4 regions of the Sphingobacterium kyonggiense genome follow, and region 3 is predicted to be linked to each of the others. Evidence: riboswitches for the same ligand, from Rfam matches in the RefSeq annotation. Region 3 holds a riboswitch; each other region holds the start of a gene.

Region 1 (3,213 bases), on a different contig from region 3:
TGTTAATAAACGTATCCCATTAGTTGCTGGTATCGGTGGCAACCATACGCAAGAAATCGTAGAGCAGATCAAAAACTTTGACGTTTTGGATTATGTTGCGATCTTGTCGGTTTCTCCATATTACAACAAACCGACACAAGAAGGTATATACCAACACTATAAAGCAATTGCAGAGGCATCGCCCTTACCAATCATATTATACAATGTTCCTGGTAGAACAGGGAGCAACATGAGCCCTGCAACAACTATCCGCTTAGCAAAGGACTTTAAAAACATTGTTGCGACAAAAGAGGCTTCTGGTTCTTTTGCGCAGTTCAGTGAAATCCTACGTGATAAACCAAAAGATTTTCTTTTGATTTCAGGAGATGACCCCATCACCTTGCCAATGATGGCCATGGGTGCTGCAGGGATAATTTCTGTTTTAGGAAATGCCTATCCGAAGAAAGTTTCTGCCCTAGCCCATCTTTGCCGTGAAGGAAATTTTGATGAAGCAAGAAAAATACATTTGGAGACTTTAAAAATAATTGATCTTTGTTTTGTTGAAGGAAACCCAGCAGGCGTAAAATACATCTTAGAAAAGAAAGGCTACGGAACGGATCAAGTTCGATTACCTTTAGTGCCTGTGTCGGAAAAGACCAAACAAGCCATCGAAGATGAAATGAGCATTCTTGCTTAATATATAAGAGGCCCCTATACTGGGGCCTTTTCTTTTTCTATAAATTCACACATTCGTCTACATGAATATCTACAATTCAAAAAATTATACGCTTTATAGTTAGATAATGTAATGGAGTTCTTATTTTTAGGTATTCTTTTTGCAAACGAAATCAAAAAAACACTATGGAAAAGTCAAACCAACTGCCTGAGAAAGGACCTTCAAAAATCAAGAAATTCTTTAGCTGGTTAATTCTAATTGTTCTAATCGTACTTGCAGGGGCATTCTATTGGAAGTATTATTTTGTTTTTGGAGATGGTGTAAAAACCGGGGAGTTGAATTTTGCGGTAAAGAAAGGGAATTTGTTTAAAACCTACGAGGGAAAGTTGATACAAACGGGATTGCGTACGCAGAGTGCCAGTACTGGATTATCGAACAATGAATTTGAATTCTCCATTGAGTCAGATTCCATCTATCAAATCCTAACACGTAACAGTGGTAAAATTTTCGATTTGCATTACAAAGAATATAAGGGTGTTATCCCTTGGCGTGGAAATTCAAGATATATCGTTGATCAAATAGTCGAAATGCGCGAGCCTACGCGTTCGGGTTTTTAGAACTCAAAAGACAAATAACTACTTATAAAAGAGCTTTTTATCGACATCTTTTCAAACAAGAATCGATAGAGAGCTCTTCTTTTTTTGAAAAAAAGATTGCAAATATTGATTGTGGACATTATATTTGCGGCGTACTTCAATCGTAGTACACTAATCAACACCTTCCAAATGAATGGTCTTGATTTATAAAGAAGTGGCGAGAGACTGGCTCTATGACCCACTGGCAACCTTCAAGAAAATTGAAAAGGTGCCAATTCCTGTCCGAAGCAATAATGCTTAGGAGCATATAAATGAAATAGACTATGACAATTACAATTTCAAGATCTAATTTATTGTGTGCTGTCGCAAAGCCGACGGTAAGAAACACAAATTCCCTTATTTGCTTAGCAGTCTGTCAAGCGCGAATGCGTTAGTCGTCCTCATGTATCAGACCTTCCCTAAACATAGGCCTGGGAAAACAGTATACATCAGCAATCAAGACGACCTCCCTCAAAGACAGAAAAGGCTAGCAAAACAATTCATTTTATCACATTAAAAATTACACATATCATGTCAGAAAATAAAAACCTAAAATTCGAAACACTACAAGTTCATGCTGGACAAGAAGTAGACCCTACTACTGGTTCAAGAGCATTACCATTATATCAGACTACTTCTTATGTTTTCGACAATGCGGAACATGGTGCCAACCTTTTTGCCTTAAAGCAATTTGGAAACATCTATACACGTATCATGAACCCGACAACAGATGCATTTGAAAAACGCATTGCAGCTCTAGAAGGTGGTGTTGCAGCATTGGCGGTATCTTCAGGTCAAGCAGCTCAATTCATTGCATTGACAAACATTTTGGAATCTGGAGAGAACTTTGTGGCTGGATCTAATCTTTATGGTGGTACCTATAATCAATTCAAGGTTTCTTTCAAGCGATTGGGTATTGAAGCTCGTTTCGCAGAAGATTCTGATGCCGATAAAATTGAAGCATTAATCGACGATAAAACCAAAGCAATCTATGTTGAAACTATTGGTAACCCAAGTTATAACATTCCTGATTTTGAAAAGATTGCTGCAGTTGCCAAAAAACATGATCTTCCATTGATCGTTGACAATACATTTGGTGCAGGCGGTTACTTATTCAAACCTTTAGAGCACGGAGCGAACATCGTGGTTGAATCTGCTACTAAATGGATCGGTGGTCATGGAACAAGCATTGGTGGAGTAATCGTTGATGGTGGAAATTACAACTGGGGCAATGGTAAGTTCAAGCAATTCTCAGAGCCTTCTGAGGGTTATCATGGACTAGTATTCTCGGATGTATTTGGTGAGAATGGTCCTTTTGGAAATATACAATTTATTATTCGTGCTCGTGTAGAAGGCTTACGTGACTTTGGTCCTGCCATTTCACCATTCAATTCATGGTTATTGGTTCAAGGTTTAGAAACTCTGTCCCTACGCGTTCAACGTCATGTGGATAATGCTTTAGAAATAGCTCAATGGTTAGATGCTCATCCGCAAGTGGAAAAAGTAAGCTATCCAGGATTGAAAAATCACCCATACCACCAGAATGCACAGAAATACCTGAAAAACGGTTATGGTGCAGTATTATCATTCACCGTGAAAGGTGGCGTGGAAAAAGCAAATGAGTTCATTGATTCTTTAGAATTGATCAGCCATTTAGCCAATGTTGGTGATGCAAAGACATTAATTATTCACCCAGCAGCTACGACGCATCAACAATTAAGTGATGCGGATCAAAAGAAAGCAGGAGTTTACCCAGGTCAGTTGCGTTTGTCTGTAGGTATTGAACATATCGATGATATTAAAGCTGATTTGGAACAAGCATTTGAAAAGATTAAATAGGGTTTTCCCTATTTGATCTTTTTAGGTCAGCATAATATAGAACGGATGAGTTTACAAGTTTATGAATATGGTCAGGAATTCCCA
Region 2 (3,213 bases), on a different contig from region 3:
CAACAGCTGTACACAGGGACGACATAGCATATACTTCGGATTCTACGGCTGAATACCAGAATGTATCGGAAAAGCTGTACGCTAAAGCACCAACCAAACCGGCACCAAAGATCTTTACTTGCTGAGTAAAGTCCAATTCTTCGCCTTTTGCGATTAATTTCCTGGCGATTGCTGTAATGGTCCAAAACAAGAACACAATGGTCATTCCACTACATACTGCAGAACCTATATTCATCCAATAGGCTATTTTAGTGGCATCACCTAATGCCAAATTAGAAAACACATTTTGCAGCATGAGAAACAATGGAGCACCCGGCTGATGGACGATTTCTAATTTATAAGCCGAGGCAATAAATTCTCCTGTATCCCACCAACTGCTAAACTTCTCCGTCGTAAAGGAATAGATTAAAAAGGCTATGATACCACAAAGCCATCCTAAAAGATTGTTGATTCTATTATATTTCATATTTGTGGTTAGTTGTGCTAATAAAATTAACCAAGTAAATTGAAAGACCATGATGGCTTAACACTATTTAACAGCTTCGACACCTGATATGCTGAAAAAAGAAAAAGACGGAAGTAATTCCGTCTTTAGGGTAATATATAAGGGTTGGTTAGTTCGTTATACGAGTTTTTCTACGATTTTTTTTGTAGGTCCTGGATTACTCATGGTATAAAAGTGCAATACCGGTGCTCCAAAGTTTATCAACTCCTTACACTGTTGTACTAGCCATTCTTCACCAACTTGACGTACTTCAGCGTTGTTTTTACAAGCTTCAACAGCATCACTTAAGTCCTCAGGAATATCCAAGTGGAAGATTCTTGGCAAGGTGATCAATTGATTTTTTGTCGTCAATGGCTTTAATCCCGGAATAATAGGGACATGGATATCATGTTCTCTACATTTGGTGACAAATTCCTTGTATTTTTCTACGTTAAAGAACATCTGCGTAACGATAAATTCAGCACCCATGGCCACTTTCTTCTTCAACCATTTAAAGTCCGTATTAAAGTTTGGTGCTTCGAAATGTTTCTCCGGATATCCTGCAACACCAATACAGAAGTCAGTTTTCTCCGAACTGCCAATATCTTCATGCAAATACTGTCCTCTGTTCATATCCGCTACCTGTTCCAATAGATCGATGGCATAAGCATGTCCACCTTCCGTAGGAATAAAGTCAGAATCACCTTTACGAGCATCGCCACGTAACACCAAAACATTATCAATACCTAGGAAATTAAGATCGATCAAGGCATTTTCTGTCTCTTCTTTGGTAAAACCTCCACAGATCAAATGCGGTACAGCATCAACTTTATATTTACTCATGATAGCGGCACAGATAGCTACTGTACCAGGACGCTTTCTATAAGAAACACGTTCAAGTAAGCCGTTGGTATGTTGTTTATATAGGTAATCTTCGCGGTGATAAGTAACATCGATAAATGGTGGCTTAAACTCCATCAATTCATCCATGGTTTTAAATATGCTTTGAATCCCCTGGCCCTTTGCTGGTGGTAACAACTCAAAAGAATACAAGGTCTTGCCATTGGCATTCTTGATATGATCTACAATCTTCATATAATACAATTAGGGCTTAGAGAAAACGCAGTGAAAACTGGTCTCAGCTTATCTTTCCCTTATTTGGGGTAGAATGTAGCACCTTGACAAGGGTCAGGTTGCTAAGGCTTCAGCGGGTCTATTCCCTCTGCCTTTCTCTATAAGCGAGGGCTAATATCGTTATTCGTCCGTTAATCTCAAAATGAATTTCTAAAATTAAACGAAATACATCCTGAAAATTGTCCAATAAAACCCACAAAAAAAGCCATTGAACGAAATCCAATGGCTTAAAATTCTTATATCATTATGGATTACTGCTCCAAATACATATCCACTAATCCCTCTGGTAATTGCAATACCACTACTTTTTCTTCCGGATCGATACCTACTATAAAGTCTTCATTCAGGGGAAACATAACTTCTTTGTCTTCCATGTTGATGGTAGCAATAAATTGTTGTGGCATCTCCTGCACTTGTGTAATTTCACCCAACTCTCCTTCTTGCTCATCAATTACCAAATATCCAATTAAATCGCTGTATCTGAAATCATCAGGATCACGCTCTGGCATTTTCTCAATAGGCAAATACATTTTCTTATGAACCAAAGGTTGTGCTTTGTCAATATGATCTATATCTTCAAACCATGCATAGGCAGTACTATTATTGTGAAGTTTTACATTCTCCACGAAATATGGTACTAATTTCTTATCAATTTCCAAGAAAATGACGTCTAAATCTAATTCTGCATAATCTTCAAATTCAAAGAATAACTGCACTTCACCTTTTAATCCGCGGGTTTTGCTTACATAACCTATATAGAAACTCTGATCTTTATTCATTTTTTAGTATTTCAGCACAAAGGTAATGATTCTAGAAATACACTCATAAATATGTTTTCAAAGTCTATTACTTACTTTACTAAAAATTTTACATGATACAATTCAATAAAAAACAAACGATTGCGTTAAATAGGACAATCGATTGAGTTCATTTATTTTATTTCGCATAATTAACATTCTATTAATATTGGTCTTCATAAATCTATTTATGATTCTTAGGAGTCAAAAATTTAACAATTACTATATGTTATGAGAAACAAAAGCAATTACACGCCTATGTTTGCAAGAGCCATTTACCCAATAGGCTCTGCATTACTTTTAGCATTTCTTAGTCCTACTCTCACACAGGCTAATGAAATCGGAAGGACTGCTTCCTTAGTTCATGTTGCGAACCAACAACAAGTAACTGGAACAGTTAGTGGACCAAGCGGTCCTTTATCAGGAGTTACCATTCGAGTAAAGGAAGATCCTAGTGTAGCAACTTCGACAGATGAAGCTGGTAAGTTCAGCATCAACGCTAAACCTGGTCAAACCTTGGTATTCCAAGCATTAGGGTATTCCGAATTACAACGTGTTGTAAGCGGAACTAGCATGTCAGTCACACTATCTGAAAAAACAGATGAGATTGATGAAGTAGTGATCGTTGGATACGGTATCCAACAGAAGAAAGAAAGTTTAACAGGAGCGATGCAGGCTGTAAAGGGCGAGAAGCTTCGTGACATTACGACTCCTACTGTTGAGAACATGTTAAACGGTAAAGCTGCTGGTGTTTATGTTGCACCAGGTAATGGCCGTCCAGGATCACGTGGTGGTGTG
Region 3 (3,213 bases):
AAATGGACAGGAGAAATGCATGCCTTGGTCAAACAAAAGGAGCATGAAGTTCCTGCAGCTCCCTATCGATTTAAACTGACCATTGTCGGTTATATCATGACGCTCTTTTTTATCGGTTTCTTCGCCTATTTAACGTATGATTCCTTACGTCCAAAACCCTCTTATGCCGATCAGGTGACTCCAATTCAAGAAACACCAAAGGCAGGAGATATGTACTTCGGAAGATTTGAAACGATGAAACCCGGTGAGCGAGTTGCCTCCAAAGTAGGTTTTGGTTGGTTTAAGGTGATTGAAAATAACCAAGGGCAACTAAAAGTCGCAATGAATAAAAACATGAGCACTCATCATAAACCAAGTCAGGAATTGAATTCTACGGATTATGAAGAACAAACCATAGATGCCAATATTACTTCCCAAGAATCATTTCAATTAAATTTGATATCTTCTGACAAATTAACGGAAATGTATTTCACAGAGAAAAAATAACTGACTTAACTAATGGCGCAAAAAAGAAAGAAAGCTATTCGAATCTTGATCTTGGTGATAACAGTTAGTTTGCTGCTTTTTGGATTCTTACTGTATAGCACAATTAAAATGAAAACGCGGAATATCAGTGAGATGCAACCCTTTGCTGCCTATGTAGGGGATAAATTAAATCTTCAAAGAACAGTATGGCTTTTTCAAGAGAAGGAACCAGTAGATTCTAAATATCCCGTGGTTCTTCTAGATAGCCTAAATCCTTCGTTTCAGTGGTATCATGATCGAATAAAATTGCAAAATCCAGAAGTTAAACTGATTAAGAAAATACCGGAAGGTACGAGTCTGCAGTTTGATAAGGTGATTATGTATACCAATGGCGTTTCAGGTACCTCAACTCCCAGGATGTTCGGGGAGCTTCATGATACGGGTCAAACCTATAAAGTGGAATATAGCTGGGGTGATCAATCTTTTGCGCGAATGTTAGATAAAAAAGAAAAGACTTGGTCTTTTGGTTTGGCGCCTTGGCAATCAACAAAAGATACTACATTTTATAAATTACCCATTGCCGAGTTTTGGTAAATAGCAATTTCTATTGTTTTATTTTTTTAAGTTCTGTAATCATTTTTTTTAACAGATACACAGTAGAAGCTAGGTTTAATTGCTTGATTTTTAGGTATAATAACTGCATGTTGGTAAACCATTTTACTTTATAAAATCTACTTTTAATGTCCCCATTTCAAGTATAAATCAAAAAAAGATTGTTTTTCTATTGTCAATTCAAAAATAATCTACTAAGTTTGTAGAGTATTCAGAATTGCGCAAGCAATACCAACCGAGTGTCGGCACCGCGGTGGTAAATTAATACGGGTTTCCTGCCAAAATAAACGAATATAATAGGAACAACACCCTTCTTTTCTGGATGCAATGATGGTTTAATGAAATAAACAAGAATTGTATGTCACACACAAAAGATTTTCAACAACATTTAGTAGAGCAATTTCATCATTATTCTACGCAAGAATTGGTCATTTTAAACAATGAGCTTGTGCGTTCCAACTGGGGCAGTAGTAAGACTGCTTTCCGGAATGCCTTGTTATCGACTCTCTCCAATCGAGGCATTGATCTCTCGGCTATTATTCATAGCCTAGATGGTTTTACTCAGATTCAACGTATTGCTGTTCGCCTCGAAGCAAATAAACTTGTACCGTTGGATTAAAATGTTCTATCTGCGGCAGGAAGATAAACTCTAACTGCCGCTATTTTTAGGAATACCGTCTTTGAAAAACTTTAATGAGTTTTTTCCAATTAATAATAATATGGAGTATTTAAGGTTTTTCGGATAATGCATATAAGGCAAAAGTTCCTAACCAATGGGTGCCCATGTAATCATCTTGGGAACTAATATTATTGATAGAAAATGCTAGATGTTCATTCGCCAAATCTTTTAAATGATTTAAGGAAGGAACGGCTTTTGCAATTCCAAATAAACAAGCTGCACGACTGTAGTTTAATCCATCCAGATGTACCAATTTGCCATCGGTACGGTCTTTAACGATTGCTGGTTCCAAATGAAATCCAGACTCATAAAGACTCGGTAAAAATGCTTTCAACCAAGCATCATAGCGTCCTGGTTCCAACACTTTACTCATTAGAAAGGCCTCTTCTAAACATGGTGATAGGAAGTCATAGCCTGAAGGTTCATAGGCTAAGTTGCATAGGTTATCCTTTGCAAATAACCTTTTAGAATTATCCTCTATGCTTTTGATGAATGCTTGATCTTTCATTGTTTTAGCATAATCCAAAGAAAGTGATAATCCAAAGGCAGAGTTATCATGTTGCCCTGCGCGAATAGGGTAGACGAGTTTAGGCAGGTATTCTTGGTATCTTTTTACCAATAGATCCACTAATGGTTTTAAAGCCGATTCCCAACGTTTAGCATCAGCATCCTCCCAAGTGTGTAACTCCTCCTGCAATTTAAATAACCAAGCCCAACCATAGGTTCTTTCGAAACTCAAATTATTGGGATCCTCAAAAAAAGCTTTTTCAATTTCAACGTTTTCTGAAGTGATATGTTGGTTCAAAAGAGCACGGATTTTACCATCCGTATCCAGTTCTGGGAATTGTTTCATCAATTTGATGATGGACCAATAGCCATGAACGGAGGAGTGCCAATCAAAGCATCCGTAAAATACAGGTCGTAAGGTTTTTGGTGATTTTAAATCGGCATCGGAGCCTAATACTTGTCCCAGTTTATTCGGGTATTCAACCTCTAAACAATGGGTTGGAAGGGCGAATATAGATTTGGCAATATCGGCTGTTAATTTGATTTCTTCTATTGGCTTTGGCGCTGTATTTTTATCTGTACTATTACATGCTGTCAACAAAAGTGTACAACATGAAAATAGGCTAAGGGCTATATTCTTCATAATAATGTATTTGGCTCTATATTTGATTCGTAAATTTAATATTTAATAATTAAAATAAACCAAAACATGAATTTTACAGATCTAATTTCAGGCAGCATAGGCTCCCAAGCAACAGAAGGGATTTCTGAAAAACTTGGACTAGACAAAAATCAAACGCAGTGGGTTGTTTCTGCCGCAATTCCTTTGATGATGTCTGCATTAAATTACAATGCGCAAAAGAGCCCAGAGCAAGCTAATGGTATTCAACAGGCCTTGGCTAGCAAGCATAATGGTAGCATTTTCGATAATTTGGGAAGTCTTTTTTCTA
Region 4 (3,213 bases), on a different contig from region 3:
AGACCAACGAACAGTCATGTCTTCTGGACGGAATACATCACCATAAATAATTGGAGGTTTCACACAACGAGAACCGTACGATTGTACCCATCCGTTTTGAGTGAATGCATATCCCGCTAATTGCTCTCCGAAATACTCCACCATGTCATTACGCTCGAATTCACCATGTACTAATACATCGATATCCAATTGCTCTTGTAGACGGATAGTTCTTTCTGTTTCTTCAGCGATTTCTTTATCGTATTGCTCTTGAGAGATAGATCCTTTTTTCAAGTCTGCTCTCCATTTACGAACGTCTTTTGTTTGTGGGAATGAACCGATTGTAGTTGTTGCGAATGCTGGAAGGTTGAACTTCGCTTGTTGCGCAACTTTACGGTCATTGAATTTAGAAGTACGAGTAGCATCATCATCAGTGATATTGCTAACACGAGTTTTAACTTCTGGTCTGTGGATTAATGGAGAAGTACGACGGCTTTCGTTTGCAGCTTTATTTGCTTCAAAACGTTTTTGCGTATCTGCATCTACATCACCTTCAGCTAATACAGCTAAGTCTTTTACTTCAGCTAATTTTTGTTTAGCAAATGCTAACCAGTTTTTCACTTCCGCAGGAAGAGATTCTTCGTTTTGTTCATTGTCTAAATCAAAAGGAACATGAAGTAAAGAAGAAGAAGGAGCAACCCATACGCGGTCTTTTCCTAATTTATCTACAGCTTGTTTGATTTTTTCTAAAGATTTCTCGTAGTCATTTTTCCAAATGTTACGGCCTTCAACCACACCTAAAGAAAGGGTTAGGTTTGCAGGTACTTTAGCTAATATAGAGTCGAGTTGGTTTTCACCACGAACAAGGTCTAGGTGAAGCGCGTGTACTGGAAGTGCTAATGCCGTATCCTCATTATCGCGTAATGCCTCGAAGTAAGTAGCAACGATTAATTTGATGCCTTTAGCTGCTGCAGCAAGTTTTTCAAAAACTTTACCATAAAGCGCACGGGTTGCATCATCGATATCTAAAGCTAAGAATGGCTCATCGATCTGAACATATTGCGCGCCAGCATCAGCCAATTTTGCTAAGATTTCTTCGTAAACCGGAAGTAATTTATCGATTAAGTCGATACGGTTAAAGCCAAATTCTTTTTCTTTACCTAATAATAAGTAAGAAATAGGACCTAAGATTACCGGTTTTGTTTCAATTCCTTGTTGTTTAGCTTCATTGTATTCGCTAAGGAATTTCTCTGAAGTCAATTTGAAAGACTGATCTTTCACGAATTCAGGAACGATATAGTGGTAGTTGGTGTCGAACCATTTGGTCATCTCCATCGCCGTTACATCTACTCCTCCTTCTTGGAAACCACGCGCCATAGCAAAGTATAAATCTAGGTTATACTGACGGTCGATTTTGTTTAACAAAGAGTTGTAACGTGCTGGGATAGCACCTACAGTAAGAGAAAGGTCTAAGACTTGATCATAAAAGGAGAAGTCGTTAGAAGGGATCAGGTCAATTCCTGCGTCCTTTTGAGTCTTCCAGTTGCCTTCACGGATTTTCAGTCCTGCTTGCAATAATTCTTCCGCGCTGATCTTTTTCGCCCAGTAAGCTTCGTTAGCTTTCTTCAATTCGCGGAATGCGCCCACACGTGGGTAACCTAAATTGTTCGTTAATAACATAAAGTATTCTACTTAATTAATTTTTCACTAAAGTTGTTTGCTAAGAGAAGGCTACTAAGGGCTAGTATGGCCAGCTTATCTTTCCCTTTCGGGGGTAGAATGTAGCACCTTGTCAAGTGACAGGTTGCTAAGGCTTCATTGGGTCTAGTCCCTCTGCCTTTCTCTATAAGCGGTGGCTAAGTTATGTATTAGATTTTATAATAGCAAGAAAATATTTTTTTATTGGGTTGCTACACATTCTTATTCAAGGAGCTTTTAAGTGAACTGTATACCCTCATCCTCAAAAAAATTACCCTCAGCTCATATAAATAAGCTGAGGGTAATGGTTTCTGATTAGCTATGGAATTATTTTATATGGTAACGGATACCGGTATAAAACATACGTCCTGCGATTGGACCCCAAAGCATATTCGTATCGAAGTTAGAACCAAATGGATCATCGTAAGCCAAGATTGGGTCCTTCTGGTAAAAATTTGTTAAGTTTTCTCCACCGATATAGATGTCAAAGTTTTTGTTCTTACCGAATGTACGACTAACCTGTGCATTCATAGTCACATAGGCATCGGATTGATTTGCCAATTGGTAAGGCGCTGGATTTGTACTGGTATTTGGCAAACGCTTCTTGCCAACCATGTTTAGCGTATAATCAAAACTCCATCCTGAATGAAGGTTATAGGCTAAGTTTAAGAATCCACGGTGTTTTGCCGTAAGTGGTTTTTGTAATTTGCCGGATTCATAGTCAGTCTGTACATCCAACATACGATAAGCCATGCGAACCTCAAAGTGATTTGCAGGCATAAAACGGAAATCAGCTTGTAAACTGTTGGAATAAGATTTTCCATCCAAGTTATAGAATGCAACTTGATCAGGATTTTCGAAATCCACTACTACCTGATTTTGGAAAGTATTGTGGAATAATTCAATGGCAATACCTGATTCACGACCAAATAATTGGAAGCTTTGATCAAACATTAGTCCAGTGTTCCAAGAAACTTCTGGTTTTAAACCATAAGCATTGGATCCATTAGCTAATTGATCTAAGTTGCGGATCTCGCGACTGGAAGCAAAAATACCTAGGTTCTCAGCAAAGATATTCGCTGTACGTTGTCCACGTCCTGAGCTGATACGGAAGGTCGTACCTAAGATAGGTTCGTAACGTAATACCGCACGAGGGGTAGTAAACCAACCATATAGATTGTTATAGTCCTGACGAATTCCTAGAACAGCATCAAACTTTTCAGTCGGGCTGTACGTATATTCTAAGAACGCACCAGCGACAGACTCTTTACGTCCAAATTGATAAGCAAAATTGTTGCTGCTGTTAACACGACTTAAATCTTCATCGAATTTGTCGTATTGAAATGAAGCACCAACTTTGTATTTATGGGCCACACTGGAAAAAATATCCTGGAAAAGAAGGTTAGCATACATAGACTGTTGCTCATTATCGTAGCCAGTTAATCCAAAATAACTGTCTTGCTTATAACGACTAGCTGATAATTGTAAACCAATACTACGGTGTTTATTGGTTGGGAATACATAACCCAGTTTACC

Evidence for each region. Region 3 has a riboswitch for S-adenosylmethionine ahead of ABD676_RS09010 (5-oxoprolinase). Riboswitches for the same ligand answer to the same signal wherever they lie in the genome.
Region 1: another riboswitch for S-adenosylmethionine. It lies ahead of ABD676_RS06825 (O-acetylhomoserine aminocarboxypropyltransferase/cysteine synthase family protein); the one in region 3 lies ahead of ABD676_RS09010 (5-oxoprolinase).
Region 2: another riboswitch for S-adenosylmethionine. It lies ahead of metF (methylenetetrahydrofolate reductase [NAD(P)H]); the one in region 3 lies ahead of ABD676_RS09010 (5-oxoprolinase).
Region 4: another riboswitch for S-adenosylmethionine. It lies ahead of metE (5-methyltetrahydropteroyltriglutamate--homocysteine S-methyltransferase); the one in region 3 lies ahead of ABD676_RS09010 (5-oxoprolinase).

What each region holds. Positions count from the first base shown of each region.
Region 1 covers NZ_BAAAZI010000006.1:444,180-447,392, reverse strand. The annotation lists gene dapA (4-hydroxy-tetrahydrodipicolinate synthase) at 1-676, shown strand, start outside; gene ABD676_RS06830 (hypothetical protein) at 841-1,272, shown strand; SAM riboswitch class I at 1,453-1,565, shown strand; gene ABD676_RS06825 (O-acetylhomoserine aminocarboxypropyltransferase/cysteine synthase family protein) at 1,822-3,129, shown strand; gene ABD676_RS06820 (homoserine O-acetyltransferase family protein) at 3,175-3,213, shown strand, end outside.
Region 2 covers NZ_BAAAZI010000012.1:84,852-88,064, forward strand. The annotation lists gene ABD676_RS15100 (glycosyltransferase family 117 protein) at 1-466, opposite strand, end outside; gene metF (methylenetetrahydrofolate reductase [NAD(P)H]) at 623-1,579, opposite strand; SAM riboswitch class I at 1,625-1,725, opposite strand; gene rimM (ribosome maturation factor RimM) at 1,870-2,397, opposite strand; gene ABD676_RS15115 (SusC/RagA family TonB-linked outer membrane protein) at 2,647-3,213, shown strand, end outside.
Region 3 covers NZ_BAAAZI010000007.1:28,921-32,133, reverse strand. The annotation lists gene ABD676_RS09020 (hypothetical protein) at 1-486, shown strand, start outside; gene ABD676_RS09015 (hypothetical protein) at 595-1,059, shown strand; SAM-I-IV-variant riboswitch at 1,280-1,374, shown strand; gene ABD676_RS09010 (5-oxoprolinase) at 1,436-1,696, shown strand; gene ABD676_RS09005 (DUF2891 domain-containing protein) at 1,806-2,906, opposite strand; gene ABD676_RS09000 (DUF937 domain-containing protein) at 2,973-3,213, shown strand, end outside.
Region 4 covers NZ_BAAAZI010000004.1:332,348-335,560, reverse strand. The annotation lists gene metE (5-methyltetrahydropteroyltriglutamate--homocysteine S-methyltransferase) at 1-1,659, opposite strand, end outside; SAM riboswitch class I at 1,732-1,831, opposite strand; gene ABD676_RS02555 (TonB-dependent receptor domain-containing protein) at 2,005-3,213, opposite strand, start outside.